3 regions of the Herbaspirillum seropedicae genome follow, and region 2 is predicted to be linked to each of the others. Evidence: predicted binding sites of a transcription regulator. Region 2 holds the regulator's gene; each other region holds the start of a gene.
What was found. Region 2 encodes sigma-54, which starts transcription at its own class of promoters, with help from an activator protein. Its sites were predicted from a motif close to TGGCANGNAANCTGCTTT; they were not measured.
Positions count from the first base shown of each region.

Region 1: the regulator sigma-54 is predicted to act here: its motif matches at 2,801-2,818, upstream of ACP92_RS05055 (PEP-CTERM sorting domain-containing protein).
Region 3: the regulator sigma-54 is predicted to act here: its motif matches at 9,215-9,232, upstream of ACP92_RS13805 (choice-of-anchor E domain-containing protein).

Region 1 covers NZ_CP011930.1:1,114,800-1,125,413, reverse strand. Annotated here, with positions in the region: gene ACP92_RS05065 (sugar ABC transporter ATP-binding protein) at 1-870, shown strand, start outside; gene ACP92_RS05060 (ABC transporter permease) at 873-1,916, shown strand; gene ACP92_RS05055 (PEP-CTERM sorting domain-containing protein) at 2,076-2,756, opposite strand; gene ACP92_RS05050 (sensor domain-containing diguanylate cyclase) at 2,988-3,992, opposite strand; gene ACP92_RS05045 (NAD-dependent epimerase/dehydratase family protein) at 5,146-6,108, opposite strand; gene ACP92_RS05040 (fumarylacetoacetate hydrolase family protein) at 6,105-7,088, opposite strand; gene ACP92_RS05035 (cupin domain-containing protein) at 7,092-7,682, opposite strand; gene ACP92_RS05030 (cyclase family protein) at 7,706-8,521, opposite strand; gene ACP92_RS05025 (MFS transporter) at 8,518-9,672, opposite strand; gene ACP92_RS05020 (FAD-dependent oxidoreductase) at 9,750-10,614, opposite strand, start outside.
Region 2 covers NZ_CP011930.1:4,551,754-4,562,367, forward strand. Annotated here, with positions in the region: gene lptC (LPS export ABC transporter periplasmic protein LptC) at 1-562, shown strand, start outside; gene lptA (lipopolysaccharide transport periplasmic protein LptA) at 632-1,237, shown strand; gene lptB (LPS export ABC transporter ATP-binding protein) at 1,239-1,982, shown strand; gene ACP92_RS19805 (RNA polymerase factor sigma-54) at 2,055-3,545, shown strand; gene hpf (ribosome hibernation-promoting factor, HPF/YfiA family) at 3,699-4,061, shown strand; gene grxD (Grx4 family monothiol glutaredoxin) at 4,393-4,704, shown strand; gene ACP92_RS19820 (UbiX family flavin prenyltransferase) at 4,728-5,330, shown strand; gene ACP92_RS19825 (SDR family oxidoreductase) at 5,421-6,188, opposite strand; gene mdeB (alpha-ketoglutarate dehydrogenase) at 6,343-9,024, opposite strand; gene ACP92_RS19835 (Lrp/AsnC family transcriptional regulator) at 9,341-9,820, shown strand; gene ACP92_RS19840 (response regulator) at 10,159-10,614, opposite strand, start outside.
Region 3 covers NZ_CP011930.1:3,142,049-3,152,662, forward strand. Annotated here, with positions in the region: gene ACP92_RS13770 (glycosyltransferase) at 1-1,082, shown strand, start outside; gene ACP92_RS13775 (lipopolysaccharide biosynthesis protein) at 1,079-2,593, shown strand; gene prsT (XrtA/PEP-CTERM system TPR-repeat protein PrsT) at 2,727-5,501, shown strand; gene ACP92_RS13785 (acyl carrier protein) at 5,510-5,761, shown strand; gene ACP92_RS13790 (hydrolase 2, exosortase A system-associated) at 5,758-6,603, shown strand; gene ACP92_RS13795 (hydrolase 1, exosortase A system-associated) at 6,593-7,450, shown strand; gene ACP92_RS13800 (choice-of-anchor E domain-containing protein) at 7,549-8,232, opposite strand; gene ACP92_RS13805 (choice-of-anchor E domain-containing protein) at 8,472-9,173, opposite strand; gene ACP92_RS13810 (RIFT barrel domain-containing protein) at 9,283-10,614, shown strand, end outside.

The DNA.
Region 1 (10,614 bases), 2.1 Mb from region 2:
ATCGTCTTCCGCGATGGCGAGAAGGTCGCGCAAGGCCCGATCCAGCAATTCACCAAGGCCCAGCTGGGCCAGCTGATGACCGGCAAGCAACTGAGCCAGGAACGCTACCGCGTCGACGCGCAACTGCACAAGCCGCTCATGGAAGTGCGCGCACTGGGTCGCCATGGCGCTTTCGAGGACGTCAGCTTCGCGCTGCGCCAGGGTGAGATCCTGGGCATTACCGGACTGCTGGATTCAGGTCGTAACGAACTGGCCCTGGCGCTGGCCGGCGTCGAACCCGCCCGCGCAGGCCAGATCACGCTGGAAGGCCAGCCGCTGTCGCTGCGCAATCCCGGCGACGCCATCACCCATGGAATCGGCTACGTCCCCGAAGACCGCATCAGCGAAGGCCTGTTCCTGGACAAGTCGATCCGCGACAACATCGTCACCACCATCCTGCGCAAGCTGCGCGGCAAGTTCGGCGCACTCGACGCCGCCGCCTGCCAGCGCTTTTCCACCGACACGGTGCGGCAATTGCAGATCGCCACGCCCGATGTGGATAGGCCAGTGCAGTCGCTGTCCGGCGGCAACCAGCAGCGCGTGCTGATCGGGCGCTGGCTGGCCATCAACCCGCGCGTGCTGATCCTGCATGGGCCGACGGTAGGCGTGGATGTGGGCTCCAAGGACATCATCTACCGCATCATCCAGGACCTGGCGCAGCGCGGCCTGGGCGTCATCCTCATCAGCGACGACCTGCCCGAGCTGCTGCAGAACTGCGACAACCTGCTGTTGATGAAACGCGGCCGCATCGTGCGCCGCTATGCCGTGGAAGGACTCGCCGAGAGCGAGCTGTTCCACGATCTGGTCTCCGAGCAAAGTCAGGAAAGTTAGTCATGGACGCAAGCACCCTCACCCGTCAGGCCGCCGACGCGAGCACCGACGCACCTGTCCAGCGCCGCCCCAGCCTGGCCGCCCTGCTCAAGAAGAATCCCTCCGCCTTCACCCTGCTGCTCATCGTGCTGGTGGTGCTGACGGTGGCCTTGATCAACCCCGCCTTCTTCCAGCTGGCGGTGCTGTTCGACATCGTCCGCGCCTGCACCACGCTGGGCCTGTTCGCCCTGGGCGTGATGATCGTGCTGGCCGCCGGCGGCATCGATGTCTCCTTCGCCGCCATTGCCGCGCTGACCATGTATTCCATCACCAAGGTGGTGATGACCTGGTTCCCTGAGACGCACATCGCCGTCATCCTGCTGGCCGGCGCGGTCGGCGGCGCCGGGCTCGGTGTGCTCAATGGCTTGCTGGTGGACTGGCTCAAGGCGCCTTCGCTGATCGTCACCATCGGCACGCAGTATCTCTATCGCGGCATCCTGCTGACCTTCGTGGGCACGGTCTTCTTCATGAATATCCCCCATGCCATGGACAGCTTCGGCAAGCTGACGCTGGCTCGCCATGACACCGCCAACGGACTGCATGCCGTGCTGCCGGCCACCGTGCTGGTATTGGTGCTGGCCAGTGTGCTGACCTGGTGGCTGCTCAACCGCACCCTCATGGGCCGCGCCGTCTACGCCGTCGGCGGCAGCCTGGCCATTGCCGAGCGCCTGGGCTACAAGCTGCGCTCGGTGCATCTGTTCGTGTTTGGCTATGCGGGCTTCCTGTCGGGACTGGCGGGGATCGTGCATGTGTCCAGCACGCGCCTGGCCAATCCCTTCGACCTGGTCGGCAGCGAACTGGACGTGATCGCCGCCGTCGTGCTGGGTGGAGCGCGCATTACCGGCGGGCATGGCAGCGTGATGGGGACGCTCCTGGGCGTGTTGCTGGTGACGCTGATCAATAACGTGCTGATCCTGGCGGGGGTGCCCAGTACCTGGCAGAAGGCCATCATCGGAGGATTCATTGTGCTGGCGGGGGCGGTGTTTGCCTTGCGCAGGGAGAAGTAGGATCTGACGCTGCAAGACCGCCCATAAGTCGATCCGCCTTTCAGCAGCGAATTGGAAGACGCTGACGAAGCACACCCTGCAGACTCGCACTGCACGCGCATAAAAAACAGAAGTGGCCGGACCAGCCGGCCACTTCCGCCCTGCTCACACCTGCACTATTCAAGCCTGCGCAGACTTGCTCCTGCGCCGGCTTGCCATCAAGCCGAACAGCCCCATCCCCAGCAAGGCCATACTGGCCGGTTCAGGAACATCGTTGAACGTCGCTTTCCAGGCCAGCGAGTTGGGCCAACTGAGGCCATCCCAGGTCGAGTTGGTGAGGCGGAAGGAATCTCCATTGTTGTTATAGAAAACAAACTTACCGTCATAAGGCAGTCCGGAGCGACGCGGGAGCATACCCCAATAGGAACCGCTGGGCTGAGCGTCGTCCTTCACCGTCAGCAGGGCCACGTAGGACGCATTCTTGCTCAGCGCCAGGCCACCTGTATGGAAGGTGAAAGACTGCAGGCTGTTGCTGTTGAGCGTGACGGTCCGGTCGAACAGCGCCTTGCCCACCGCCGATCCACCGTTTGGCTGATCGCTCCATGCATAGATTCGGGCGCTGGCGGCAATGCTCTTGCCGAAAGTATTGATAAAGAACGTGAAGTTCTTGAGCGCTCCGCCGGGTGCGAAGAAGGTTTCACCGTAGGTCGCGGTGGAACTGCTGCCGCCGAAGTGGCGGACGGGGTTCGTTCCCTCCCAGAGTGATGTGGTATCGATGACGACGGCATGCGCCGGCGCAAGGGCGGCGCCCATGAGGATAGCGGCCAGGCTGACATTGAGGGAAAGTCGTTGGATGGACATCTGAGTATCTCCTAAAGAAGTTGAGTCAAGATGACCCACTCCATTTAGCAAATCGAGTGCCAGCACAACAATGCCCGCAGAAACAAGGACTTATTTTTCTCGCTGAATCTTGTCTGTCAACGACCTCGACACACCGTTCTGAGCGCCATCAAAAAGAACTTGATGCGCATGCCAGCAACAGGCCTTAAGTAGAGTTCTGCACCCTGCATATTTGCCTTGTGATTGCCATGCCTAGATGTTGCAATCTCTGTGACTCACTGCTGATTCGAGATTAGCGGCGATTTCAACGCGATTGCGACCGGTATTTTTTGCCCGATAGAGTGCCAGGTCAGCCAAGGTCAGAAGCGTAGTACGGTCATGTCCTGCTTGATAGGCCGCAACGCCAAAGCTGCATGTGCGCCTACCGACAGGTACGAAGTTATAGTTCTCTATCAGCAATCTTAGTTTTTCGGCCATGCGCGCGGCATCCTCCATGTCGCATTCCGGCAAGATGAGCAGAAACTCCTCCCCGCCCCAACGACCTGCCAGGTCTGAGGATCGCACGTTAGCCCGCAAAATCTCCGCGATACGGACCAGAACGGCGTCGCCCGTCGAATGCCCGAAATTGTCATTCACTTCCTTGAAGTGATCAATGTCCAGCAGTATCAGCGATAAATTCTTTCCATATCGATCAGCACGATTTATTTCGTTATCAAGTACTTCATCCAGCTTCATCCTGTTGGCCAAGCCGGTCAATTTATCCGTGACGGCCAGCAGCGCAAGCTTTTCATTCAGGCGCTCTACGCGCTGTTCAGCCAATTTACGTCCTGTGATGACGACGTGAGAGATGACGAAGAAATCTTCCGCCCCCAACACAGGAGCTATGCGCATCATGAACCAGCGCTGCTCATTTGGGCTATGGCAGGGATATTCATACTGGAAGAATGGTGCGCCAGACTCGACAACGGATCGGATACCTTCGTAGACTTCTCGACCATCCCCATCGCCACGGTCGCCTGCCGAACGGCAGACGACGAGATAATTGACGCCGATCCAGCTGTAGCCAGCAGGAATGCCATTCTCGATCCCGAATTCACACCATGTCTTGTTGACGTAATGGATCACCCCGGCACGGTCTATCAATGCAATCTGGCTATCCAGAGAGTCCAGGGTCGCTCGGAGCAGCCTGGGAAACTGACGGCCTACGGATTTCTCGGCCTGTGATTGACGATGTCTTTCTTCAAGATCCCTCTTCATGCATCGCTCCAATCCCTCATTTAGTTAGAACTCGCTTCATGAACAGCTTGCTTCAATCGGTCGGACTAATATTTTCTGAATAGCTTAGATAGCTTAGGCCGCGCCAAGTCTTCTCGATATGAAACGGAGCTGACACGAGAAGCTGTTTGCGACGAAATCGGGATGGGACAATCAGACGATCTTGAATGAAGTGGTGCAAGCACTTCCAATGACGAGGGCCATTCTCCCCTTCACCCACCGAAACAGTTGCGTGATCGACGAGCTTGCCAGGTACGTCGCCCACCGGCGATACACACTGGAACTCACAAGGCGCAGGCGCCAGCGCTCGAGATCGTGTTGGAGGCATTCCCCTCTGCCTGAAGGGCAAGCATGCTCACCTCGCGCGAGCGGCCCCGTATGAGTCGTGTAGACGTTGCGCATTCCCCCTCCTTTAACGCCGCCGGACTACTGACCTTGCTGGTGCTTGTGCCGTTTTTTCCTGGCAGTTGATGACCACAATTCAAGATCCGCACAGGAACTGCCTTAGCTCTCAGGATCATGAATTAGTAAACAGCCACTTCATGGACACGCTGCCATCAGCATAATAATTTAGCGCCCATCACTTATTGGGCAACACTGCCGAGCCAAGATGATTGATGAGTTTTACTCAGCTCCAAAACGACACCGTCTCACTGAATCCGCATCATGCCGTAGGCTAGATAGCGTTGCAGATTCAGTGAGACGGTGGGTGAACAAAGCCCCCCTTGTTCACAACCTGACAATAACTCCCCGAATGTTATCGATAGGTCAAATCAATGCTAGCGAGTTGCTTATTTCTTTTCAAGCATTTCGTTCAACGATTATGATCTGCGACAAATTTTGTAGTCACCGGATAAGTGAGTTTTTTTGAGGTCGCTGTCACGCGGTCGCAAGCCTTTCTACAAGCCCTTCTCTGCTTGATCGGCATCACGCTTCTCTGCCTTCGAAGAAAAAGGAAGACAGGTCAATTTCGCGGGCTATGCGCCCCCGTATTGGCATGAAGGGTGTCAGCGGATCGTTACGGCCATTAAGTGACAATTAAGGTCATCTTGATTCTGTTCCTCGTAAGAGGTCCATTCAAGCCGCGTTTCATTCGGATCATTGTTGCGATCTTGAACAGCCTAGTCGGCAGTGCTCAACCCCGGGATATGAGCGCCCGCTCCACCATCTCCTGCACCGACCCATCATCACGCAGCCCAAGCTGCCGCGCAGCCCGGTCATCCAGCCTGGGATAGCGGCCAAAGACCGCTTCCACCTGCGGCTGCGGTGCATAGCGCACCAGCGCCTGTCCATCCACGCCATACAAGGCCGAGAGCGTGGCGACCACTTGCGCGATCGACAGCCGCAGCACTGGCAAAGGCCAGACCCGCGCCGCTGCGCCTTCGGGGTCGCGGGTCGGGTCCATCGAGGCTGCGTGCAGCAGGTTCTCGGCACAGCGCTGCGCCGACATCCACCAGGCCGTCGCCTGCGGCCCCACGGGGCAGGTGAAGAGCTCGCCCGCCGCCAGTGCATGCAACAGCTCGCTCATGAAGGCTGACACCAGCCCCGATGCCGCTCGCGGACGCGCCACGATGCCGGGCAGGCGCAAGGAACGTCCATCGAGCAGGCCGCGCCGGGTGTAGTCGGCCAGCAGGATTTCGCAAGCCAGCTTGTGCGCGCCATAGATCAATGCCGGGCGGGGCGGTGTGGCCGGGGTCACCGGATCGGGCAGGTCCAGGCCATAGACGGCAATGGTGCTGGCGTAGACCACCACTGGGGGCGGTGTGGCCGGGTCGCGCCGGGCCAGCAGTTCGAACAGGTCCAACGTGGCGTCCAGGTTCACGCGCCGGCTCAGCGCGGGATCGGCCTCGGCGGCGCCGCCGGGCAGCGCGGCCAGATGAAAGCACAGGTCGGCGCCGAAGGCGACGATCTGTGCTTGCACCTGCGCATCTTGCAGATTGCCTTCGATGCGCACCATGTCTGGCGCAGTCTCGCCCAGTTGCCGGTCCAGCACGGCCAGGCTGCTGATGCGCCGCCCGCCTGCTTGCCCGCGCTGCCGCAGCAGCGCAACCAGGGTGGCGCCGATGAAGCCGCCTGCGCCGGTGACGAGGATCTTCATCGTGCTGGCACCACGCGTTGTTGCAGCAGGCCGAAGGGCCCGCTGCGGCCATCGTCAAAGCAGGCCTGCATGCTGACTTCGTCGCCAAAGCGCATGAAGCCGGTGCGGATGTCGCCGTGGTCGATCTTTTCGATGACGCGGCGTTCGGCGATGCAGGCCGAGCCTGCCGCACGCGACTGGTTCGACACCGTGCCCGAACCGATCACGGTGCCAGCGGTGAGCCGGCGACTGCGGGCGGCGTGGGCGATCAGTTCGCCAAAGGAAAAATTCATCTCGCCGCCGTGCGGATGGCCAAACGGCTGGCCGTTCCACTGTACCTGCAGGCGCATCTGCACGCGGCCGTCGCGCCATGCGGGGCCGAGCTCGTCGGGGGTGACGGCCATGGGAGCGAAGGCGGTGGAAGGCTTGGCCTGCAGGAAGCCGAAGCCAGTCTTCATCTCATGCGGTCCCAGGGCGCGCAGGCTCCAGTCATTGATCTGCACCAGCAGGCGCACTGCCTGCAAGGCTTGGCTGGCCTGCACGCCCATGGGGACGGGGCCGACGATCACACCGAATTCGCCTTCGAAGTCGATGCCATCTTCTTCCGAGGGCAGCGCCACGTCCTGATAGGGGCCGAGGAAATCATCGCTGGCGCCCTGGTACATCACGGGCACGGTGTCGAAATGCGGGATCGGTGGCGTCTTGAACGCCTCTTCCATCAGCCGCCCATGATTGAGGAAGGCCGAGGCATCCAGCCATTGCGGGCTGCGCGGCAGCGGGGCGATGCATTGGCGCGGGTCGAATGCGATGGCCTCAGTGAGACCGCCCTGGTTGAGGGCTTCGTAACGTTCTTGCAGCAAGGGCTGTACCTGGTCCCAGCGCTGCACGGCGTCCAGCAGGCTGGCGGCGATCTGCGGCACCGGCACGGCATGGCGCTGGTCGCGGGAGACCAGCAGCAAGGCGCCATCCAGGCTGCCATCGGGGAGCGTGGCCAGTTTCATGGCTCAGCCCTCCTTGCGCAGTTGGGCGGCGATGTCGGCCTCATAACGGCCATCGACCAGGATGAAGAGCATGCGGCAGGGCCGGCCCGAGCGATTGGCCCAGGCGTGGTTGGTGCCGCGCTGTACCACCACGCTGCCCGGCTTGAGCGCGACTTCGCCCTGGTCGAGCACCAGGGTCATCTCGCCTTCGATGACGACGCCATAGTCCACCGACTCGGTGCGGTGCATCAGCGGATGCGGTGAGTCGGCCTGCACCGTGGAGGCCTGGGCTTCGCCGATCTGTGTAAAGGCATCCTGCATCTTGTGATGGCCATGGGCGAGGAACTCGTCGGTATCGGGCGGGATATCGACGAAGCGCATGCGCGTGCCGTGGGCTGGCGGAGACAGCACCAGCGCTCCCACGGTGGGATCAGCGCCGTTGTCCACTTGCACTGGCGTGCCGGGCGTGCTGAAGGTACTCCAGACTTCGTGGAACACGGTGCCGGGGATAGCAGCGATTTCCACGACGGTCGGCAGCGGCCCGTTGCTGCTGACGATGGAACGGCCTTGGGCGTCGTGGCCGGTGACCACGCGATGGATGGGGGGAAAGCTCATGATGACTCCAGTGGCAAGCAGGTTCAGGCGGCGTCGAAGATCGCCACGGCGCGCGTCCATCCGGCGCTGGCGCCGCGGATCTTGTGCGGGAAGCAGCTGATCATGAAGCCATGCGCTGGCAGGGCTTCGAGGTTGTGCAGTTTTTCCAGATGGCAGTAGCCGATGTCGCGGCCGGCCTTGTGGCCTTCCCAGATCAGAGCCTTGTTGCCGGTCTCGGCCACACGCTGGGCGGTATAGGAAAAGGGTGCATCCCAGCTCCAGGCGTCGGTGCCGGTCAGGCGTACGCCGCGTTCGAGCAGGTACATGGTCGCTTCATAACCCATGCCGCAACCGGCGCCGAGATAGTCGCGGTGACCATAGCGGGAGCCGGCGCGGGTGTTGACCACGACGATATCGAGTGGCTCCAGTACATGGCCGATGCGCTTCAATTCGGCTTCCACGTCGGCGGCAGTGGCGACGTAGCCATCGGGGAAGTGGCGGAAGTCCAGTTTCACGCCGGGCTGGAAGCACCACTCCAGCGGGACTTCATCGATGGTGATGGAGGGGCGTGCGCCGCCGTTCTTGGCGTCCTGGGTGGAATGGAAATGCCAGGGCGCATCGAGATGGGTGCCGTTGTGCGTGGTCAGGGTGACCCATTCAGCGGCGGCGGCTTCGCCGTCGGGATAGTCTTCGGGCCGGGTGCCGGGCAGCATGGCCATGAATTCGGGCAAGGTGTCGGCGTGCTGTTGGTAGGTGATCTTGGGCGCCAGTGGCGGCGGATCGGAGAGCACGTCGTTTTCGAGATAGATGGACAAGTCGACGAAGCGATGCCGGCGACGTGCTTGCAAGGATGCGGTCATGCCAGGGCCTCCTGAGGTTGAACGGCGGCGGCGCGCGGCAGCCGCGAGAAACAGAACGATGCCGTCAGGCCCAGCGCCAGCGCCACTGGTCCCAGGCTGCCATAGCCCCAGCCCTGTACCAGCGTGCCGCCGAGAATGGGGCCGATGGCCGCGCCGGTCATCAGCATGGCGGGCGTGGCGGCCATGGCGCGGCCACTGCGGTCGAGCCGGGCCATGAGACCGAAGGCAAAGGTATGCGTGAAGATCATCACCGCGGCAAATACCGACGCGGCGGCGGCATAGGGTGCGAAGCGCGCCGAGGACATGATCACCAGCACCAGCAGCGCCTGCACCAGCGGGCCGGCCATGAGCACGTTGCGGGCCGGCAGGCGCTTTTCCAGCAGAGCCGCCAGTGGAGCGGGCAGGAGATTGACGAAACCCAGGGCGATGAGCACGCCGGTGACGGCTTGCAGGCCGAAGCCACGATCACTGCCGACGCGTTCGAGGAAGCTGAAGGTCATCGACTGCACCAGCCCCATGCAGGCGATCCCGGCGATGCCGTACCAGACCTGACGCGGCACCGGTGGACGCACGGTGGACACGCGCGGCAGGCCATCGGTCTCGGCACGCGGAAAGGCCAAGGCGCTGGCCAGCGCACCCACCGCCATCACGCCGGCAAAGAGATAGAACAGCGTACTGCCACCAAGGTGAGCGACCAGCGGCGGCGCACTGCCGAGAAACAGGATGGCGAAGACGCCCAGCGCGATCCCGACCAGGGCAAAGCCGCGATGCGGATTGCTGCCACGGGCGATGGTGCCATGCGTGACGCTCAAGGACAGCCCGGTCGTGATGCCGCAGACGGCATGCAACAGGGCCAGCAGGAGGTAGTGATGGGTCTGCGCCGCCACGGTGAACAAGAGCGCCGACAGGGCGAAGCCGATGGCGGCCTTCCAGCGCGCCGTCTCGGGATCGAAGCGCGGCGCCAGCATGGCGCTGGCCAGCACGGCGCCACCGAGAAAGAGCGAGGCCAGCAGGCCGGCCTGGCGCGCATCGAAATGGTAATACGCCACCAGCGTGCCGACCCACACCGGCAGGGCCACCAGGTCAATCATGCCGGCGCAATGCGCCAGCATCAGCGCAGCCAGGCCGCGCTTGGAATAGCTCGTGATCATGTCGTCTCCTCGCGTTGTGCGCAGGTCAAGAACTGTTAATGATTTATATTTTTTACGTGCTCTTCTGCATTGCGCATTCAGATGGGTTGCACCAGCGCCGCATGCGAGGCGCGCATGATGCGCGAATGCTCGTCCTTGTCGCCGCCTTCAACCTCGATCTCACCCAGGCGCGCGGAGTTTTCCACCACCATGCGGCAGCGCTCCCAGCGCCGCTCCTCGAAGGCCGCCAGGGCTTGCGGCACCGTGCCGTGGCGTTCCAGCTCATCGGCCAGCACCAGCGCATCCTCGATGCCGATGCAAGCGCCCGAGGCCAGGTGTGGCGTGGTGGCATGGACGGCGTCGCCGATCAGCACCACGCGTCCCTGGTACCACGGACGTGGCAACAGCAGGCCTTCCAGCGGACGGAAGATGATGCGTGCATTGTCATCGAGCTGCTCGCGGATGGTCTTGAGCACGGGGGCGCTGAACTCTTCCAGCAAACCGCGCAGGTGCGAGACAAAGGTGGTCGGATCGACGTGCTCGTTGACCGGGCGCGGTTCGGTGACAAACAGGTACATCTCATCCTTGGACACCGGATTGACGCCAGGCTTGATGCGCGGCCCCATCCACATGGTGCAGGTGACGATCTCTTGCGGACGCGGCAGTACGGCGCGCCACACCGCCTGACCGCTGTAGCGCGGCTTGGGGGCATGGGGGAAGAGATGCATGCGCAGCTTGGAATAGAGACCATCGGCGCCGATCACCAGGTCGTAGCGGCGGGTCTGGCCATCGGTGAAGTCCACTTCGACCTTGTGCCCGACTTCGCGCACTGCGCTGAAGGTGCAACCCAGGCGTACATCGGCGCCGGCCGCGCGGGTGGCGTCGGCCAGGATGCGCGCCAGCACCGGACGCAGGATGGCGCCGCCGCCCGGCACATCGGGACTGGCCAGGCGCGGTGTAGGC
Region 2 (10,614 bases):
CGTGATCCTGGTGCTGCTCATCGGCGCTGCCCTGGGCAGCCTGTGGGTGCTGCAGTCCATGCGCGCGGCCGGCGACCAGCAGGCCGCGCAACGTCCGCGCGGCAAGCCCGACTATTATCTGGAAAACTTCAGCTACGTGAAAATGGGGCCGAACGGCCTGCCGCGCTACGATATGTCGGGCGTGAAGATGGTGCACTACCCGACCGACGATTCCTTCGAGATCACCAAGCCGGTGGTCCACAACCTGGACCAGGGCAAGCCGCCCATGGAGCTCTATTCCGATACCGCGCGCGTCACCGATGAGCAGACCCAGATCCACATGTACGGCAACGCCAACGCCATCCGCGCGCCCTACAAGGGGCGCGAACAGATGCAGGTGGTCTCGGACTACCTGTTGCTGTTGCCGGATGACGAGATCGTCAAGACCGACAAGCCGGTGGCCATGACCATGGGCACGACCCGCCTCAACGGGGTCGGCATGGTGGCCAACAATGCGACCCAGGTCGTGCAGCTGTTCGGCAATGTGCGCGGCTACTACGAACCGACGCCGAAGAAACGCTGACCATACTGATTCGCGCCCCCCGATATTCCGTCAGAACAATAACGCCAAGACCCGACCAGACAGGATTTTATGAAACGCTCATTGCTACTTCCGTTGCTGATGCTGGCTGCCCTCAGTGGCGTGGCGCGCGCCGAGAAGGCCGACACCACCAAGCCCACCAACATCGAAGCCGACCAGATGGTCTACGATGACGTGCGCCAGGTGAAGACCTTCACCGGCAACGTCGTCATGACCCGCGGCACCCTCATCATCAAGGCCGGCCGCGTGGTGCTCACCACCGACCAGTACGGTTATGAAAACGCCGTGCTCTACGCTGCCCCCGGCTCGCTGGCGACCTTCCGCCAGAAGCGTGACGGCGGCCCCGACCTGTGGATCGAAGGCCAGGCCGAACGCATCGAATACTCGGAACAGACCGAAGTCTCCAAGCTGTTCCAGCGCGCCCATATCCAGCGCATGGATGGCAAGCGCATCACCGACGAAGTCAATGGCGAGTTCATCTCCTACGACAGCCGCGCCGAATTCTATTCGGTCAACAATACTGCCAGCGGCCAGAGCAAGCCGGGCGCGGGCCGCATCACGGCCGTGATCCAGCCTCGCAATCCGCCGCCGGCGCAGCCGGGCCAGCCCGCCCAGCCTGCTACCCCGCAGCCCACCCAGCCCGGAAAGGATCAGTAAGATGGCAGCAAGCTCGCTGGTCGTGCGCGGCCTGAAGAAAAGCTATGGGGCGCGCCAGGTGGTGCGCGACGTTTCCATGGAGGTGCGCAGCGGCGAAGTGGTCGGCCTGCTCGGCCCCAACGGCGCTGGCAAGACGACCTCGTTCTACATGATCGTCGGTCTGGTGCCTTCCGATGGCGGCGAAATCGATCTGGACGGAGAGCCCATCTCGCGCCTGGCCATCCACAAGCGCGCCACGCTGGGCTTGTCCTACCTGCCGCAGGAAGCGTCGGTATTTCGCAAGCTGACCGTGGAAGACAATATCCGCGCCGTGCTGGAACTGCGCCAGGAAGACGGCAAGCCGCTCTCCCGCGACGAGATCGAAGGGCGCCTGAACAACCTGCTGCACGAATTGCAGATCGAGAAGCTGCGCGAGAGCCAGGCCCTGTCGCTGTCGGGCGGTGAACGCCGGCGCGTCGAGATCGCCCGCGCACTGGCCACCGATCCGCGCTTCGTGCTGCTGGACGAGCCCTTTGCCGGGATCGACCCGATTGCCGTGATCGAGATCCAGCGCATCGTGCGCTTCCTCAAGGAACGCGGCATCGGCGTGCTCATCACCGACCACAATGTGCGCGAGACCCTGGGCATCTGCGATCGCGCCTACATCATCAACCAGGGCACCGTGCTGGCCAGCGGCAACCCGGAAGAGATCATCGCCAACGAATCAGTGCGCCGCGTTTATCTGGGCGAGCACTTCCGCATGTAACCCAGGCACAGGCGCAAACGACCAGGACACCGGCATTGCAACCAGCGGGCCACGCCGCTTCCAGAAAGAAAGATGAAACAGTCGCTCCAGTTACGTACCTCGCAGCATCTCGCATTGACGCCGCAATTGCAGCAGTCGATCAGACTGCTGCAACTGTCGACGCTGGAATTGCACCAGGAGCTGGAGCAGATACTGACCGACAATCCCCTGCTGGAACGCCTCGACGACGCGCTCGACAATTCGGTGCGCCTGCTGGCCGATGGCGCCGTCTCGGCGGCCCCCTCGAGCGGCGTGAGCGAGACCACCGGCAGTGAGGCCAGCAGCGAAGCCGCTCCCGCAGCGGCCGATGGCGAATCCAGTTTCGAGTACCAGGACACCGCCCCCGAGGGCGTGAGCGGCGACTCCGACTGGAGCTTCGACGATGTGGCCCGCAGCGGCAAGTCGCCCGATGACGAAGACGCCCGCCCCCAGCTGGAAGCGCACGAAATCACCCTGCGCGAACATCTGCTGGAACAGATCCGCGTGACGGCGCGCACGCAGCGCGACCGCGCCCTGCTGGAACTGCTCACCGATGCGCTGGACGACAGCGGCTATCTGGAAGAGCCGCTGGAAGACATCCTCGCGCGCCTGCCCGAAGAGTTGGGCGTGGACCTGGAAGAACTCTCCATTTCGCTGAAGCTGCTGCAAAGCCTGGACCCGGCGGGCGTGGGTGCGCGCAGCGCTGGCGAATGCCTGGCCCTGCAGATCCGCCGCCTGCCCAAGGTGCCCTTCGTCACGCGCCGGCTGGCGCTGAAGATCGTGGAAGATTACCTGCCGCTGTTTGCGCAGCGCGACTTCAACAAGATCAAGAAGGCGCTCGATTGCGATGACGAAGACCTGCGTGAAGCGCAGGCCGTGATCCGCCAGTGCCGTCCGCACCCCGGCGCGGAATTCGCGCGCGATGCCTCCGACTATGTCGTGCCGGACGTGATTGTCAAACAGACAAAGAACGGCTGGCAGGTCATGCTCAACCATGAGGTCATGCCCAAGCTGCGCGTCAACGCCATGTACGCCAGCGCGCTCAAGCAGGCCAAGGGCGAAGGATCGCTATCCTCGCAGTTGCAGGAAGCCAAGTGGCTCATCAAGAACATGCGGCAACGTTTCGATACAATTTTGCGCGTCGCGCAGGCCATTGTGGAACGTCAAAGAAACTTCTTTTCACATGGGGCAGTCGCCATGCGCCCCCTTGTGCTACGTGAAATTGCTGATACACTGGGTCTACACGAGAGCACTATCTCTCGCGTGACAACTCAGAAATACATGCTCACACCGCATGGCATGTTTGAGTTGAAGTACTTCTTCGGTAGCCACGTCGCAACTGAAACCGGAGGCGAAGCTTCCTCCACCGCGATACGGGCGCTGATCAAACAGTTGATAGGAGCCGAAAACCCGCAGACCCCATTATCCGATAGCAAGATTGCGGATATGCTGGCAGAACAAGGCATGGTGGTCGCGCGACGCACAGTCGCCAAATACCGCGAAGTGTTGAAGATTCCGCCAGTCAATCTCCGCAAGTCCCTCTGAGTTTTTCCTCAGTTTTTCTGCAGTACCGTTGCTGTGTTCCGGCAAGCATCCCGCTGATGCCCATGCCATCCGACACGAAGACCGTGCCCGTGGTACAGCTGCAGCAAGGATGAATTGCACGAACCTCCAGTGACTTCACGATAGGAGTCTTGTATGAATCTGACCATCAGTGGACACCACCTCGAACTGACCCCCGCCATCCGGGAATACGTGCAAAGCAAGCTGGCCCGTATCAAGCGCCATTTCGACAACGTGATCGACGTCAGCGTGATCCTGAGCGTAGATAAACTCACAGAAAAGGAAAAGCGCCAAAAAGCGGAAATCAACGTCCACATCAAGGGGAAGGATCTACATGCGGAAAGCATTGCGCACGACCTCTATGCAGCCATCGATGCCCTGATCGACAAGCTCGATCGCCAGGTCATCAAGCACAAGGACAAGTTGCAGGAACATCACTCCATGGCCAAGCGCCTGCCTGAAGAAGCCCCGGACGACGCGGTCGCCGGCGCGGCATGATGCCTTGATCTTCAAGCTTTCATGAGCAAAGGGCGCGCAAGCGCCCTTTTTCATTCATGTCCCCGCACCGGCGATCATTGCCCGGTAGAAAATCCGCATAGGATATAAATAATTTACCTCGTCGGTGGGCTTCGCGGTGGGCTTCGACTTGAAGGCGCCGATGGCGACCTTATCTTTTCCACAGCCCTTCGGATCAGGAAAATGATTTTGATACAAAGCATTTCCCGAAGACAATATTTCACCAACCGCAAGACAAGTCGCCCGTCCGACTCCAACGCACGCGGCGGCTTTTCCCTATAATGTCGGCAATCCCATTTTTAAAGGCATAGCCATGAGCGACGTCCAATCCTGGATCAAAGAAACCGTGACCCAAAACCCTGTCGTGCTGTTCATGAAGGGCACCGCGCAATTCCCGCAATGCGGCTTTTCCGGCAAGGCCATCCAGCTGCTCAAGGCCAGCGGCGCCGAGAACATCGTCACCGTAAACGTCCTGGAAAGCCCGGACGTGCGCCAGGGCATCAAGGAATACTCGAACTGGCCCACCATTCCCCAGTTGTACATCAAGGGTGAATTCGTCGGCGGCTCCGACATCATGAGCGAGATGTACGCCTCGGGCGAACTGCAGACCCTGATCAAGGGCTGATCTTTTTCGCGCCTGAAGCTCCCGTGAGCGTTTCTTCCAGCCGGCCGCGCCAGCGCCTGATCGTCGCCATCACCGGCGCGACCGGCGCCATCTACGGCGTGCGTTTGCTGGAACACCTGCGCAAGCATGGCCAGATCGAAACGCATCTGATGGTCTCTGAAGCCGGCGTGCTCAATCTCCACCAGGAGCTGGACATGCGGCGCAAGGATGTGGAAGCGCTGGCCGACGTGGTGCACAACGTGCGTGATGTAGGCGCCTGCATCGCCAGCGGTTCCTTCGCTTCCACCGGCATGGTGGTGGCGCCCTGTTCGATGAAGACCCTGGCCGCCGTGGCGCATGGCCTGTCCGACAACCTCATCACCCGCGCAGCCGATGTGGTGCTCAAGGAACGCCGCCGCCTGGTCCTGATGGTGCGCGAAACTCCCTTCAACCTGGCGCACCTGCGCAACATGACCGCCGTCACCGAGATGGGCGGCGTGATCTTCCCTCCCCTGCCCGGCTTCTACCAGCGCCCTGCTTCCATGGAAGAGATGGTGGACCATACGCTGGGGCGCGTGCTGGACATGTTCGGGATCTCCATGCAGCTCACGCCGGAGTGGCAGGGCATGAAAGGTGGAGCGGATTGAAGCCGCATACACACGCTATAAAAAACGCGCCGCAGATTCTCCTGGCGGCGCGTTTTTCTTTTGGCCTATCGCGGCCCCTGGCATCGTGAATCAACCACGCCCGATGTAGGGCATCTTGGTCGCCATCACCGTCATGAACTGCACATTGGCCTCCAGCGGCAGGCTGTCCATGTAGAGGATGGCGCGGGCCACATGTTCGGCATCCATGGTCGGCTCGACCTTGGTGGAGCCGTCGGCCTGCAGCGTGCCCTTCTTCATCAGCGTGGTCATGTCGGTGGAGGCATTGCCGATGTCGATCTGCCCGCAGGCGATATCGTAGGCGCGGCCATCCAGCGACGTGGCCTTGGTCAGGCCGGTGATGGCGTGCTTGGTCGCGGTATAGGAGGCCGAGAACGGACGCGGTGCATGCGCCGAGATGGAACCGTTGTTGATGATGCGGCCCCCGCGGGGCGACTGGTCCTTCATGATGCGGAAGGCTTCCTGGGAGCAGAGGAAGACGCCGGTCAGGTTGATATCCACCGCTGCCTTCCACTGCTCCACGCTCAGCTCTTCCAGCGACACGGGCGGCGCGAAGATGCCGGCATTGTTGAACAGCATATCCAGACGACCGAAGCGCTCGCGGGTCTTGGCGAAGAGCTGCTTGACCGACGCCGGGTCGGTCACGTCGGCGGCCACGACCAGCGCATTGGGGCCGTCTTCGCCGGCCAGCCTGACGGTCTCCTCCAGGGCGTCCTGGCGGCGTCCGGCCAGGGCCACGCCATAGCCTTCGCGCAGCAGCGCCAAGGTGATCTGCCGGCCAATGCCGGAACCTGCGCCGGTGACCAGCGCGATGCGTTTGGGTGCTTGGGGTGCTGCCATCGGGTGTACTCCTCAATGTGGCTCATGGACGGGGTGCATCACGGGCCGATAAAAAAAACCGCCTGTGATGCACAGGCGGTTTTCACTATAGCAAACACGCAGCGGGGCCAGATGAGAGATTTTCAATCCGGCCAGCCGCCGTTCATCTATCGCCCTATACCGTGGACGACAAGGGCTTGGCCGTATCGATGCCCAATGTACGCGCTGCTTCTTGCAGCCGCGCACGATCATCACCCCACACTTCGCACAAGGCCGTGTAAGCAATCCAGCGCGCATCGATCTCGAAGAAGTCGCGCAGGTTCACCCGCGTATCGCTGCGGCCAAACCCATCCGTCCCCAGCGTCACATACGGTGCCGGCACAAAGGCGCGGATGCTCTCGGGCAAGGTGCGGATATAGTCGCTCACCGCAATGACCGGCACAGCACTGCCCTGCAACTGCTGCGTCACATACGGCAACGCAGCGCTGCCCGCCAGGCGCTGCGCACGCTGTGCCGCCACGCCATCGCGCGCCAGCTCGGTATAGCTGGTCACGCTCCAGACCTCGGCCTCGATCTGCCAGTGCTGTTGCAGCAGCGCTGCCGCGGCCACGGCTTCCTTGAGGATAGGGCCGGAACCCAGCAGACGCGCCTGCGCCTGCGGCTTGCGCGCCAGGCAGTAGAGACCGCGCAGGATGCCGTCCTGCACGCCTTCAGGCAGGCTGGGCTGGGCCTCGTTCTCATTGGTAACGGTGATGTAGTAGAACACGTCGTCACCGCGTTCCATCATGCGGCGCATGCCCTCATCCAGGATCACCGCGAGCTCATACGCATAGGCCGGATCGTAGGAAACACAGTTGGGAATCGAGGCTGCCGTCACCAGGCTGTTGCCATCCTGGTGCTGCAGGCCCTCGCCGCCCAAGGTCGTGCGCCCCGAGGTGGCGCCGATCAGGAAGCCGCGTGCACGCTGGTCCGCCGCGGCCCAGATCAGGTCGCCGATGCGCTGGAAACCGAACATCGAGTAATAGATGTAGAAGGGCAGCATCGGCGTGCCATGCACCGAGTAGGCAGTGGCCGCAGCGGTCCAGGAGGAAATCGCTCCGGCTTCGGTGATGCCCTCCTCGAGGATCTGGCCATCCTTGGCTTCGCGATAGTAGAGGATGGAGCCGATATCTTCCGGCTCATACAGCTGTCCCTGCGACGAATAGATGCCGACCTGGCGGAACAGGTTGGCCATGCCGAAGGTACGCGCCTCGTCAGCCACGATGGGCACCACGTACTGGCCGAAGTCCTTGTCCTTCAACAGGTTGCCGAGCTGGCGCACCAGCGCCATGGTGGATGACATCTCCTTGCCATCGGCTTCAAGCGCGAACTTGCTGTGCGCCGCCAGCGGCGGCACCGCGCGTCGCGCCTGGCCCGCCTGACGGCGCGGCAGGTAACCGCTCAGGGCGGCGCGGCGCGCATGCAGGTGCTTCATCTCGGGACTGTCATCGGCCGGCTTGTAGAAGGCCAGCGCGCGGCACTGTTCATCGCTCAGCGGCAGCTTGAAGCGGTCGCGGAATTGCAGCAGGCTCTCTTCATCCAGCTTCTTCTGCTGGTGCGTGGTCATCTTGCCTTCACCGGCCGCGCCCATGCCATAGCCCTTCTTGGTCTGCGCCAGGATCACGGTCGGCTGGCCGCGATGCCGGGCCGCAGCCTGATAGGCCGAATAGATCTTTTTCATGTCGTGGCCGCCCCGGCGCAGGCGATTGATTTCCTCATCGGTGAGGGTGGCGCCGATGGCGCGCGTACCCGGCGTCTGGCCGAAGAAATGCTGGCGGTTGAAGGCCCCATCGTTGGCGGCGAAGGTCTGCAATTGCCCGTCCACCGTGCGGTTGAGGGCATCGACCAGTTCGCCGTCCTTGTCGCGGGCGAACAGGCCGTCCCAGTCCGAGCCCCACAGCAGCTTGATGACATTCCAGCCAGCCCCGGCAAAGAGCGTTTCCAGCTCATCGACGATATGGCCATTGCCGCGCACCGGACCATCCAGACGCTGCAGGTTGCAGTTGACCACGAAGATGAGATTATCCAGCTTCTCGCGCGAGGCCAGCGAGAGCGCGGCCAGCGACTCGGGCTCATCCATTTCGCCATCGCCGAACACGCCCCACACCTTGCGGCCCTGGTCTTGCAACAGGCCGCGATGCTCCATGTAGCGCAGGAAGCGCGCCTGGTAGATGGCGTTGATGGGGCCGATGCCCATGGAGCCGGTGGGGAACTGCCAGAACTGCGGCATCAGCCACGGATGAGGATAGGACGACAAGCCCTGCCGTCCCACCCGCTTGGCCTCGATCTCGCGGCGATAGTAAGCCAGGTCATCCTCGCTCAATGCGCCTTCGAGGAAAGCCCGCGCATAGATGCCGGGCGCCGAATGCGGCTGGAAATAGACGACGTCGCCGGCGAACTGCTCATCGCGGGCGCGGAAGAAATGGTTGAAGCCGACCTCGAACAGGTCCGCGGCCGAGGCAAAGCTGGCGATATGCCCGCCCAGTTCGCCATAGGCGCGGTTGGCGCGCACCACCATGGCCAGCGCGTTCCAGCGCATGATGCTGGCGATGCGTTCCTCGATGGCCTGGGCGTCCGAGCCGCCGGGGAAAGGCGGCTCCTGTTCGGGCCGGATGGTGTTGACGTAGGGGGTATTGCGCGCATCACGCCAGTTCACGCCCCATTGCTGGGCCGCTGCCGACAGCCGCGACAGCAGGAAGCGCGCACGTTCCGGCCCCGCCTCGGCCAGCACGCTTTGCAGGGCTTGCAGCCACTCCTGGGTTTCCTGGGAATCGATGTCGATATCGCGCGCGATATCGCTGTCACTGGGGCGGGACATGTCCACTTCCTGTTCTCCTGTCTGTGCGCGCCGGGCCGGCGCATCGCGGTAGGCACAAAAACTGCAACCACTGCAATCGCTGCTATGCAAAGAGACAAAAAGCCGGTAAAACACAGGCCGCGCCATCCGTCTCCTAGCGCCCGACGCCTTTTCGGTCTGGTCTTGGTTGAGGGCTTGCTTGCATGATGGGACTATGGGACTACCGGACTACGATACGCCGGATGCTCCCGCATGAGTCACTTAAAACAGGAAGTTGCCTTACAATATTCAGCATCCAGTGCTGCAAAACTGAAACTGACAGAATTAAATTTCGATAATGGAACTCGATACCACCGATTTGCGCATCCTGAACATCCTTCAGGAGAACAGTTCGATCAGCAATCTGGAGCTGGCCAGCCGCATCAATCTCTCGCCCTCGCCGACCCTGGCCCGGGTCAAGCGGCTGGAATCGGAAGGCATCATCTCGCGCTACGTGGCGCTGGCCGATCCCCACCTGCTGGGCTTGAAGGTCAACGTCTTCGTCAAGGTGATCCTGGAGCGCCAGGGCGCCGAAGCGCTGGCCCAGTTCGAGACGGCGGTGAGCGCCTTCGATGAAGTGATGGAAGTCTATCTGATGACCGGCGATGAGGATTACCTGCTGCGCATCGTGGTGCCCGACCTGCTGACGCTGGAACATTTCATTGTCGATCACCTGACCAAGATCCCCGGCATCAAGAACATCCGCTCCAGCTTTGCACTCAAGCAGATCAAGTACAAGACCGCCCTGCCCACGCCCAAGATCAAGACGCGCCGATGAGCATGGGCGATGCTGGGCGGTAAAGAATGGACGCCTGCACCATCAAGTAACAATGGATCACGTTGAATTACGTTGAATCACATTGTGCCCAAGAAAAATCGCCGCTCCGGACAAGCCGGTAGCGGCGATTTTGCCAACAAGCTGTTCTCGCCATCATCAGAAGCCGTTCGGACTGAGTAGGCCCTTGGGCCGTATCGAAGGCGCTTTTGAGGCTGGTGGTCGAAGCAGATACGCAGGCGCGCCTTCGATACGCGGCTACGCCGCTACTCAGGTCGAACGGTAGTCGGTAGTGGGTAGTGGATAGTGGGTAGGCACTGGTCAGGAAAGCACTACGGCGCCTACGATAAACGCCAGCGTTTCCCCCCGGGCGCCACGAGGTCATCGCGGCGACGGCGTGGATGACCGGGCAAGCCATCCAGTGACTCGCGCGTCAGCGCTTCCTGCACCGGCGCGGCAGCCTCGCTGACATCGCACCAGCGCTCCACCATTTCCACCACGCAGCGCGCATAGCGCTCGCCATCGATGGGCTTGGGCAGGTAGGCGGTGGCGCCCGCATCCAGCGCCTCGCGTTCGCCTTCGGTGTCATGGGAAGGAAAAACCACCACCGGCGCCTCTGCAAGATGGCTGCTGGCGCGCAACTCGCGCAACAGTTCCAGGCCATCGCCGCATTCCATGTCGGACTCCAGCAGGATCAGGCTGGGCGTGGCGCAATCCCCGCTGCGCCGGCCGCTCAACAGGCAGCGGCGCGCCGTGGCCACGTCCTGGCAGGCGCGGAAAGCGCAATGCAGGCCCGC
Region 3 (10,614 bases), 1.4 Mb from region 2:
CCAGCCTGCCGCCGGAACTGATCGTGCGCCGTCCGCTGGCGCTGGACGCCAAGCGTCACCTGGGCTGGAAGGGCCGCTACCTGCAGCTCACCGCCTTGCCGGACCGCTGGATCAGCTGGTGGCTGTTCGCCCTGCCCTGCGCCCTGGCGATGGTGCGCAAGCACAAGCCGGCGGTGATCTGGTCCACCTTCCCGATCTCCACGGCGCACCTGATCGGCCTGTGCCTGCACCGCCTGACCGGCCTGCCCTGGGTGGCCGACTTCCGCGACCCCATGCTGCAATCGGACTTTCCCAGCAACCGCTGGCAGCGCAAGCTGTTCGGCTGGATCGAGCGGCTCGCGATCAGGCATTGCACCCACGCCACCTTCACCACGCAAGGGGCGCTGGAGTCCTACCGGGCGCGCTTTCCCCAAGCCCTGCACCACAAGTTCGTGGTGATCGAAAACGGCTATGACGAACAGACCTTCGCCCAGGAGCCGCACGCCTGCGCGCTGCCGGGCCAGCCTGGGCAGACGCGCCCGCTGACGCTGGTCCATAGCGGTGTGCTCTATACCGAGGGACGCGACCCCAGCGCCTTCTTCCAGGCCCTGGCCATGCTGCGCGCGCGCGGGCTGGTCGATGCCCAGCGCTTGCGGGTGATCCTGCGCGCCCCTGGCGACCTGGACTATTTCACCCAGCTGGCGCAGCGCTGCGGCGTGATCGATCTGGTCCACATCGCGCCGCCCGTGCCGTATCGCCAGGCCTTGCATGAAATGCTGGAAGCCGATGGCCTGCTGGTGTTCCAGGGCCGGCCCTTCAACCGCCAGGCGCCGGCCAAGATCTACGAATACTTCCGCGCCCGCAAACCCGTGCTGGGGCTGCTGGACCTGGAAGGAGAAACCGCCGGCATGCTGCGTAGCGCCGGATTTCCCGACCTGGTCGAGATGACCGATCCCGAGGCCATCGCGCCGGTGCTCACGCGCTTCCTGCGAGCCATCGCCGATGGCACGGCGCACGTGGCCAGCGAAGCACTGGTGGCGGCCAGTTCGCGCACCCACCGCACGCGCCAGCTGGCCGAGCTGTTCACCCAGAGCCTGCCGTGAGCCAGACCATGCACAACGATCTGCGCAGCAAGACCGTCAAGGCCATCAGCCATGTCGGCCTGGGCAATGCCGTGGGCAAGCTGGTCTCGCTCAGCACCACGCTGGTGCTGGCGCGGCTGCTGAGCCCGGCAGAATACGGCCTCATGGAAATCGCCATGATGCTCATTGCCTTCATCGGCTTTTTCAACGAGATCGGCCTGACCACGGCCATCGTGCAGCGGCCCCAGCTGAGCCAGGAACAGGTCAACGGCTGCTTCCTCATCGCCATGGGATGCAGCGTGGTGCTGTTCCTGCTGACGCTGCTGGCGGCCGGCCCCCTGGCCGGTTTCTTCCGCCAGCCGCAGCTGCAGCCGATGATTTCCACGCTGGCGGTCGGTTTCATCATGGGGGCCGCAGGCAGCGTGCCGGAAGCCTTCCTGCGCAAGCAGATGCAGTTCAAGGCCATGGCCGGCATCACCATCCTGGGCATCGTGCTGCAAAGCGCGGTGAGCCTGGGACTGGCGCTGGCGGGCATGGGCGTGTGGTCGCTGGTGTGGGGGTCGCTGGTGGCCACGGCCACCTACAGCGGCGGCTACTTCCTGCTCTCGCCCTGGCGTCCGCGCGGTCGCTATGGCGTGCGCGAAGCGGTGGAACTGGTGCTCTTCGGCCTGCACGTCATCACCAGCCGGGTGTTCTGGTACCTCTACAGCAATGCCGACCGCGCCATCGTCGGACGCGTGCTGGGCGCGGCCTCGCTGGGCATCTATGGGATGGCGTTTTCACTGGCCACGCTGCCCAGCAGCCAGATCACTTCGCTGGTCATCAATGTGGCCGCACCGCTCTTTGCCAAGCTGCAGCATGAGCCGGCGCGGCTCAATGCGGTGCTGGTCAACATGACGCGCGGCATTGCCTACGTGGTCTATCCGGCCCTCATGGGCATGCTGGCCTGTTCGCACGAACTGATCCTGGTGGTGCTGGGACCGCAATGGGAGCAATGCCAGGTGCCGTTCTCGGCGCTCTGCCTGATGGGGCTGGTGAAGTCGGTCGATCCGCTGCTCTCCCAGGTGCTCACCGCCATCGGCCAGGTCAAGCGGCTGGTGGCCTACACGGCGCTGTGCGCGGTGACGATGTCGCTGGCCTTTGCTGTGGGCGCCTGGGCCGATGGGCTGCGCGGGGTGTCGGCGGCCTGGGTGCTGGTCTATCCGCTGCTGTCGGTGAAGCTGCTGCATGACGTGGCGCGGCTGACCGGACTGTCGATGCGGGGCTATTACCGCGCCCTGCTGCCTATCCTGGCCGGCGCCCTGGCCATGCTGGCGGTGTTGCTGGGCGTGCGCGCCGGGCTGTATGCGCTGGCCTTGCCGGTGCCGCTGATCCTGGTGCTGGAGATCCTCAGCGGAGCGCTGGCCTACCTGGCCTGGATCGTCTATGTGGACCGCCACGCCGTGGGCGAGATCGGCCAGATCCTGGTCGACCTGGGCGTGCCGGCGGCGCGGCTGCAACGCTGGCCTTTCGTACGGAAAGGTCAGCCATGAGGCAGTTTGCTGACCGTCAGATTTACCTGCGCACTGCGCGAAAAACTTGCCAGATAGGCTATAGTGGCATCCACGATAGTTATCGAAATTACAACAATCACCGGATCGAGGGATCAGAAAAATGGGATGGACGATGCTAGAGTCAAAACGCATGGGGCGCCTCTGCGCTGTGGTGTTCGCCGTGGCCCTGGTGTGTGCGGGGGTGACGGCCTGCGGACGTTTCAAGTCGGCCGATTCGCTGGTGGACGAAGCGCGGCAGTACCAGCAGAAAGGCGATAGCGCCGCCGCCGAGATCCAGCTCAAGAACGCCTTGCAAAAGGATGGCGAGAACGCCCAGGCGCGCCTGATGCTGGGCCAGATCTACCTGGCCAATGGCAACGCCGCCTCGGCCGAGAAGGAATTGCGACGCGCCTTGTCGCTGGGGATCAAGCCCGAGCAGGTGGTGCCAGCGCTGACCCAGTCCTTGCTGCTGCAGGGCCAGTTCGCCAAGGCGCTGGAACAGACTGCCGCCCTGCCGGCCCAGGGCGAGATCGCGGCGCTGCGCGGCAACGCCTACCTGGGGCTGGGCAAGTCCGCCGAGGCCAAGGCGGCGTTCGAGACGGCGCTGCAGAGCGATGCCAAGCTGCCCACCGCCTTGATCGGGCTGGCCCGCAGCGCCCTGCTGGAGCGCAAGCTGGACACGGCGACCCGCTACGCCGACGAGGCCATCGCCAAGAATCCCGACAACAACGAGGTGCTCATGTTCAAGGCCCACCTGTTGAGCAGCCAGGGCGCCACGGACGAGGCCGCCGCCGTGCTGGGCCAGGTGATCAAGCGTAAGCCGGACCAGGTCGATGCCCTGCTGGCGCGGGCGGACCTGGAGATCCGCCAGCGCCAGTTCGCGCAAGCCGAGGCCGATATCCAGGCCGCGCAGAAGGCCAAACCCAAGAACCTGCTGGCGACCTACATGCAGTCCCTCTTGGCCTTCAGCCAGGGCAAGCATGCCGACGCCCTGACCGAGATCCAGAAGGTGCAGGCTGGTGCGCCCGACTACATGCCAGCGGCGCTCCTGGCCGGCGCGATCCAGTACGCGCTGGGCTCGATGCCGCAGGCCGAGCTGAGCCTGGGCAAGTACCTGGACAAGGTCCCCGATGACAACTACGCCCGCAAGCTGCTGGCGTCGGCGCAACTGAAGAATGGCCAGAAGGCCAAGGCCGCCGCCACGCTGGAACCAGCCCTCAAGAGCGGCCAGCAGGATGCCGAACTGCTGGCCCTGGCCGGCGAGATCGCCATCGAGAACAAGGATTTCGCCAAGGCCGCCGACTACTATGAAAAGGCCAGCGCGCTGGCGCCGCAAAGCGCGCGTTATCACATGGGCCTGGGCCTGAGCAACCTGGGACGCGGCCAGACCGACAGCGCCGCCGCCCAGTTCCAGACTGCCGCCAGCCTGGATACCAAGTCGTCCCAGGCGGGCGTGCTGCTGGTGATGACGCACATGCGCCAGAAGGAATACGACAAGGCGCTGGCCGCCGCCAACGCAGCCGAAAAGGAACAGCCCGCCAACCCCATCGTGCAGAACCTCAAGGGCGGCGTCTATCTGGCCCAGAACGACTACGCCAATGCCCGCAAGGCCTTCGAGAAGGCGCTGGCGATCGATCCCAGCTTCTTTGCCGCCACCGCCAACCTGGCCCAGCTCGATCTGAAGGACAACCAGCCCGAGCTGGCGCGCAAGCGCTTTGAGGCAGTGCTGGCCACGGACAAGAAGAGCATCCCCGCCATGACCGCGCTGGCGACCCTGGCCGAGCGCAACGGGCATCCGCAGGAAGCGACCCAGTGGCTGGAACGGGCGGTCAATGAAAATCCGGAATCGGTGCAGGCCAGCGCGCAGCTGATCGCCCGCTACCTGCTGACCGACCAGAAGGAAAAGGGCCTGACCATGGCCCGCAAGCTGCAGGCCAGCAATCCCGGCGATGCGGTGGCGCTGGAAATGCTGGGCCAGGCCCAGTTCGCCAGTGGCGATACCCAGGGTGCGCTGGCCAGCTACCAGCGCCTGGCCACGCTGCAGCCGGATTCGGCGCCGACGCAGTTGCGCCTGGCCTCGCTCTACCAGAGCGCCAAGGATGTACAGGGCGCCGCCGACGCGGCCCGCAAGGCGCTGGAGATCCAGCCCGACTACACCGATGCCGAGATCTTCCGCGCCACCCTCTTCAGCCAGAACGGCGAGCCGGCCAAGGCCCTGGCTATCGCCCAGCAGATGCAGAAGCGCCCCGCCCAGGCACTGGTGGGCTACGAGCTGGAAGGCAATCTGCAAGCCTTCCAGAACAAGCCTGAACTGGCCGCAGCGGCCTTCGGACAGGCCTTCGCGCGCGACAAGGAAAACGTGCGCCTGCTCATGAAGCTGCACGGCGCGCTACTGCTGGCGGGCAAGGACGCGGCCGCCGATACGCTGGCCGCGCAGTGGTTCAAGAGCCATCCCAAGGATTTCGCCCTGCATCTCTACCTGGGTGAAACGGCGCTCTCGCGCAAGCAGAACAAGCAGGCCATCGAGCAATACCAGCTGGCGCTGCGCCAGCAACCGGACAATGCCGGAGCGCTCAACAACCTGGCCTGGGCCTATCAGCAGGAAGGCGATGCACGCGCCTTGCCGACGGCCGAAAAAGCCTATGCGGCGGCAAGTGACAGCGCCCCGGTGATCGATACCCTGGGCTGGATGCTGGTCGAGAAAGGCCATACCGAACGCGGCCTGCCACTGCTGAAGAAGGCCGTGGCGGCCGCCCCTGAGGCCATGGATATCCGCCTGCACCTGGCCCAGGCGCTGGTGAAGGCCGGCGACAAGAGCGGCGCCCGCAGCGAGCTGGAAAAGATCCTGGCCAGCCCCAAGGGCAGCGCCCAGAACGAGCAGGCGCGCGCTCTGCTGGCCCAGCTGTGAGCACGTCCATGGATATTCTTGCCGAGATCAGGACACTGCTGGGCGAATCCCTGGGACTGCAGCAGCGCTGCACCCAGTGGCAACGCGAGACGCCGCTGTTAGGCAGCGTGGCCGAGCTGGATTCGGCGGCAGTGATCCATATCGTGGCCTCGCTGGAGGAGCGCTTTGGCGTCTACCTGGACGACGACGACATCCAGGCCACCCATTTCGAGACCGTCGGTGCGCTCGCCGCGTTAGTCGAAGGCAAGCTGGCGCAATGAAACCGCTCGCCGCCGCGCCCTTGCCGTTCTACCTGAGCGCCGCGCACGGCGAGCGGCTGTGCCTGTACCACGCCCCCGCCGCCCATCGGCCTTGTCTTGGCGGGCTGGTCTATGTCGCCCCCTTTGCCGAGGAAATGAACCGCAGCCGTCGCATGGCCGCCCTGCAAGCCCAGGCGCTGGCGCAGCAGGGCGTGGGGGTCTTGCTGATCGACCTCTATGGTTGCGGCGACAGCGCTGGTGAACTGGCCGAGGCCAGCTGGGCGGTGTGGCGCGACGATATCGGCCTGGCCATCGACTGGCTGCAACAGCGCGTGCATGCGCCGGTCGGACTGTGGGGGCTGCGTCTGGGCGCCCTGCTGGCGCTGGAGGTGGCGCGCCTGCGCGCAGCCGACCTGGCGCTGCTGCTGTTGTGGAATCCGCTGGCCGATGCGCAGGCCTACATGACGCAGTTCCTGCGCCTGCAACTGGCCGCGGGCCTGGGCAGTGCATGCGGACAGCCGGCCAACAGCGTGGCCGCCCTGCGTGCGCAATTGCAGCAAGGCCAATTGCTGGAAGTGGGGGGCTATGAACTCAATGGCGCACTGGTGGCCAGCATCGATGGCCTGCAGGCTACTGCGCTGCCGCCGCCGGGACTGCCGCTGCACTGGCTGGAGCTGGTGCGCGACGCGGCGCTGCCGCTGGCCCCGGGCAGCGCCCGGCTGGCGCAGGCCTGGTCGCTCACGCCCCAGACAGTGACGGGGCCGGCCTTCTGGTCTACCCCGGAGGTGACTACCTGCCCCGCCCTGATCGAGGCCAGTTGCGCCTGGGTGCGAACCACGCTGGAGCATGCCCATGGCCTATGAAGAACGCGTCTGTCCGCTCCAGTGCCAGGGGCAGCAGCTGATGGGCATCCTGACCTTGCCCGAGACCGCACTCTCGCAGGCCACCGTGCGGCGGCCCGGCATTCTCATGCTGGTGGGCGGCGCACAGTATCGCGCCGGCAGCCATCGTCAATTCACCCTGCTGGCGCGCCATTTCGCGGCCGCCGGTTTTACGGTGCTGCGCATGGATTTCCGTGGGATGGGCGACAGCCAGGGCGAAGCGGCCGGCTTCGAAGGCGTAGCGGCGGACATCGACTGCGCTCTGGACGGCTTGCTCCAGGCCCAGCCCGGACTGGACGGCGTGGTGCTGTGGGGCTTGTGTGACGGCGCCTCGGCGGCGCTCTTGCATGCCAGCGCCGATGCGCGGGTGCGCGCCATGGTGCTGGTCAACCCCTGGGCGCGTACGGAGGCCGGCCAGGCCCAGGCCTATCTGAAGCATTATTACCGCGCGCGCCTGACCAGTCCTGACCTGTGGAACAAGATCCTGCGCGGGCAATTCAATGCGGTGGCAGCGCTGCGCTCTTTGCTCGGCCAGTGGCGCCGGGCCGCCAGCCCCCCTGCGGCCACCCCGGAGCTGCTGCCGATACGGCTGCAACAGGCTTATGAGCGCTTTCGCGGTCCGGTGCTGCTGATCCTGTCGGGCGCGGACCTGACCGCGCGCGAGTTTGCCGACCTGGCCACGCCGGGCAGCCGCTGGGAAGCGCTCTTGCTGGCCTCTCGCACCACCCGCATCGACCTGCCCGAGGCCAACCACACCTTTTCCACCCGCCTCTGGCGGGAACAGCTCGCGCAAGCTTGCCTGCGCTGGCTGACACGGCTGGAACGCTGACACCGCAGGCGCCAGCAAAAACGCCGTGCGCTGGTCAGGCGCACGGCGTCACGGCGATGAACTAGATGGATTAGGTGGACTAAGTGGCAAGCCAGGCTTCAGCCCTGGCGACGACGCCAGCTCATCACGCCCAGCAGCAGCAGGCCCAGGCCGAACAGGGCCAGGATGGCAGGCTCGGGCACCTGGTAGATGTAGCGCAGGTAGACCACGCCGCTGGCCGTGCCGTCGTAGCCGGTCAGCACGTTGCGGGCCAGCGAGCCGCTCTGCACGCCCAGTCCATCCACGCTGATGGTCACCTGATGGTTGGCGCCGATATAGCTGGCCAGCGAGGCCGGGGTGCCATTGAGCTGCACCGGAGCCACCTGATGATTGCTCAGCGAAGCCGTCGCGATGGTGCTCAGGCCGCTCGGGACCTTGCCGCGGAACGGCGTGGTGCTCAACTGGTTGACGCTTTGCAGGCCCAGGGGACCGGACACGGTAATGATGGAGGTAGCGAAGATCTGGCTGGGATTGCCGATGTTGCTGGCCTTGGAGCCCAGATTGAAGACCCGGTCATACAGGGTCTCGGACAAGCTGAATTTCATGACCACGCCGATCAGGCTGCCCAGCCCCAAGTTGAAGCCGTGGAAGCTCAAGGTGGTGTCGTCATCGATGGAGGCCAGATTGAAGGCCGCGCTCTGCCAGTTGGTATTGAGGATCGCACCGGCCTGGGCGGGTGCATGCAAGGACATAGCGACGCAAGCCAGAATGGCGGCGACGATGGAGAAAATCTGCTTTTTCATACCCACTCCTCTGATTGTGCCGGGATGACAGAAAGTTGTTGTCAATCCCACCATAGCAAGGACCGGGCCAGAAAAAAATGATAGAAAAAACAAGTACTTAGCAAGCAGCCCCAAGGCAGGTGTAAAGAAAACCGGCACCCACTCCCGCCCCCTCCCCAAAAGCGACAAGGGCGCTACCGGTTCGGCAGCGCCCTTGTCCAGGAGCCGTGCGCCCCTTGCGGGCGCTGGCGGCCTGATCCTCAGGAAGACTTGCGGCGACGCAGTTGGGTCAGCGCCAGCAGGCCCAAGGCGAACAGGGCCATGGAGGCGGGTTCCGGCACCTGGTAGATGTATTGCAGGTAGACCATGCCGTTGGCGCTGGCCGAGTAGCCATTCATCACGTTGGGCGGCAGGGAGCCGGACTGGCTGCCTTCGCCATCGACATTGATGGTCACGCTGTTCTGGCCTCCGATATAGGCGGCCAGCGAGGCGGGGGTGCCGTTCACGGTCACCGGGCCGGACTGGATGCCGGTCACGGTGTTGCTGATGCTCTTGCTGCCGAAGCTGCCCAGCGAGGGCGCAGCCGGGACCACGCCAGCGAATTGCGGGGTGGTGGTCAACTGGTTCACGGTGGAAAGGCCCAGGGGACCGGTGGCGGTAATGGTCGAGGTCGCAAAGACCGGGCGCGGATTGCCCACGGTGACCGCGTGGGTGTTGAAGTTGTAGATGGTGTCGGTGAGGGTTTCATCCATGATGAACTTGACCGTCACGCCGATCAGCTTGCCCAGGGAGGCATTGAAGCCATTGAACTGGACGGTGGCGCTGGCATCGATGGTGGGCAGGTCGAACGCGGCTTGCTGCCAAGCCGATGTCACCGTGGTCAGGGTCGCGTGGGCCGGAGCGGCGGCCATGAAGCTGGCTGCGGCAGCAAAAGAAACCAGCAGGGAAGAAAACTTTTTCATGATAGATTTAATAATAAAAAAAGTGTTGGGCGCCACAACACTAAGCAATCGGCATGCCAACAATTAAATATCATTAAAATCAATGGCTTATGAAATTTTCAAGGGGAAAATGATGGGTCTGTGTCAAGAATTCCGGCAGCTGCGCGGCTCCCTGTTGCTACTGGCCTGGATGACCTTGCCCGGCCTGCCCCCGGCACAGGCCGCCAGCGCTGATACGATCCCCAGCTTGCCCTCGGTACGCATCGAAAATACCGCCCGGACCGAGCAAAAGGAGGTCGCCCTCACCTTCGGCCAGGTCTTCAAGCCTGGCGACTTCAAGCGTGACAGCACCGTCAGGCTCAAGCTTGCGGACGGCCAGGACCTGCCCCTGCAACTGGACATCAAGGCTAGGCATGCCGATGGCTCGGTGCGTCACGCCATCCTGTCGACGGTGTTGCCGGTGCTGGGCGAAGGCCAGCCGCTGGAACTGAAGATGGAGGCTGCGCCGGGCCAGCCGGCGCAGTCCGCAGAGCCAGGAGCGGAAAAGGCAAGGGGCAAGGCATCCAGCCTGGCCGCAGAACGCCTCAAGGCCTTGCTCGCTGAGCCCTTCGACGCCAGCGTGGCCATCACCATCGATGGCCGCAGCTACCGCGCCAGCCCGCGCCCGGGCTTGCAGCAGGGGGCTTACCGGCTATGGCTGGACGGTGCGGTGGTGACCGAATGGCTGGTCAATGCGCCGCTGCTGGACGCCCAGAACCGGCCGCATCCGCACCTGCAGGTGCGCTACGCCATCCGCGACTATGGTCGCAAGGGCGGCGTACGGATCGACGTGACGGTGGAAAACGACTGGGCCTTCGAGGCCGCGCCGGGCAACTTCAGCTACGACGTCCACATCGACCTGGATGGCCACAGCGTCTACGACAAGAGCGGCCTGACCCACTATCACCACACGCGCTGGCGCAAGGTGTTCTGGCGCGGGACCGCGCCGCAGGTCAACGTGCGCAGCGACACCGCCTACCTCATCGCCAGCCGCGCCCTGCCCAACTATGACCGCAGCAGCATGGTGGCCGAAAAGGCCCTGCGCGACCTGGCCAGCGCCTGGACCGGTCCCAAGACCGAACCCATGGGCGCCGGCGTGGCCAACCCGGCCATGCCCACCACCGGGGGCCGCCCCGATATCGGCCTGCTGCCGGGCTGGAACGTGCTCTGGCTGCTCAGCATGGACCGCCGTGCGCGCGAGGCCAGCCTGGGCACCGGCGACCTGGCAGGCAGTTGGTCGATCCACTACCGCGACCGCAGCAGCGACCGTCCGGTGAGCCTGGCGCGCTTCCCCGCCCTGACCCTGCTGGGCCAGCCCGGCGATGCGCGCAATCCACGCACCGGCAAGAGCGAAGCCTTCCCGCCCTGCCAGGGCTGCAGCAATCCCAACATCGCCGATTCAGCCCACATGCCGGCCATGAAC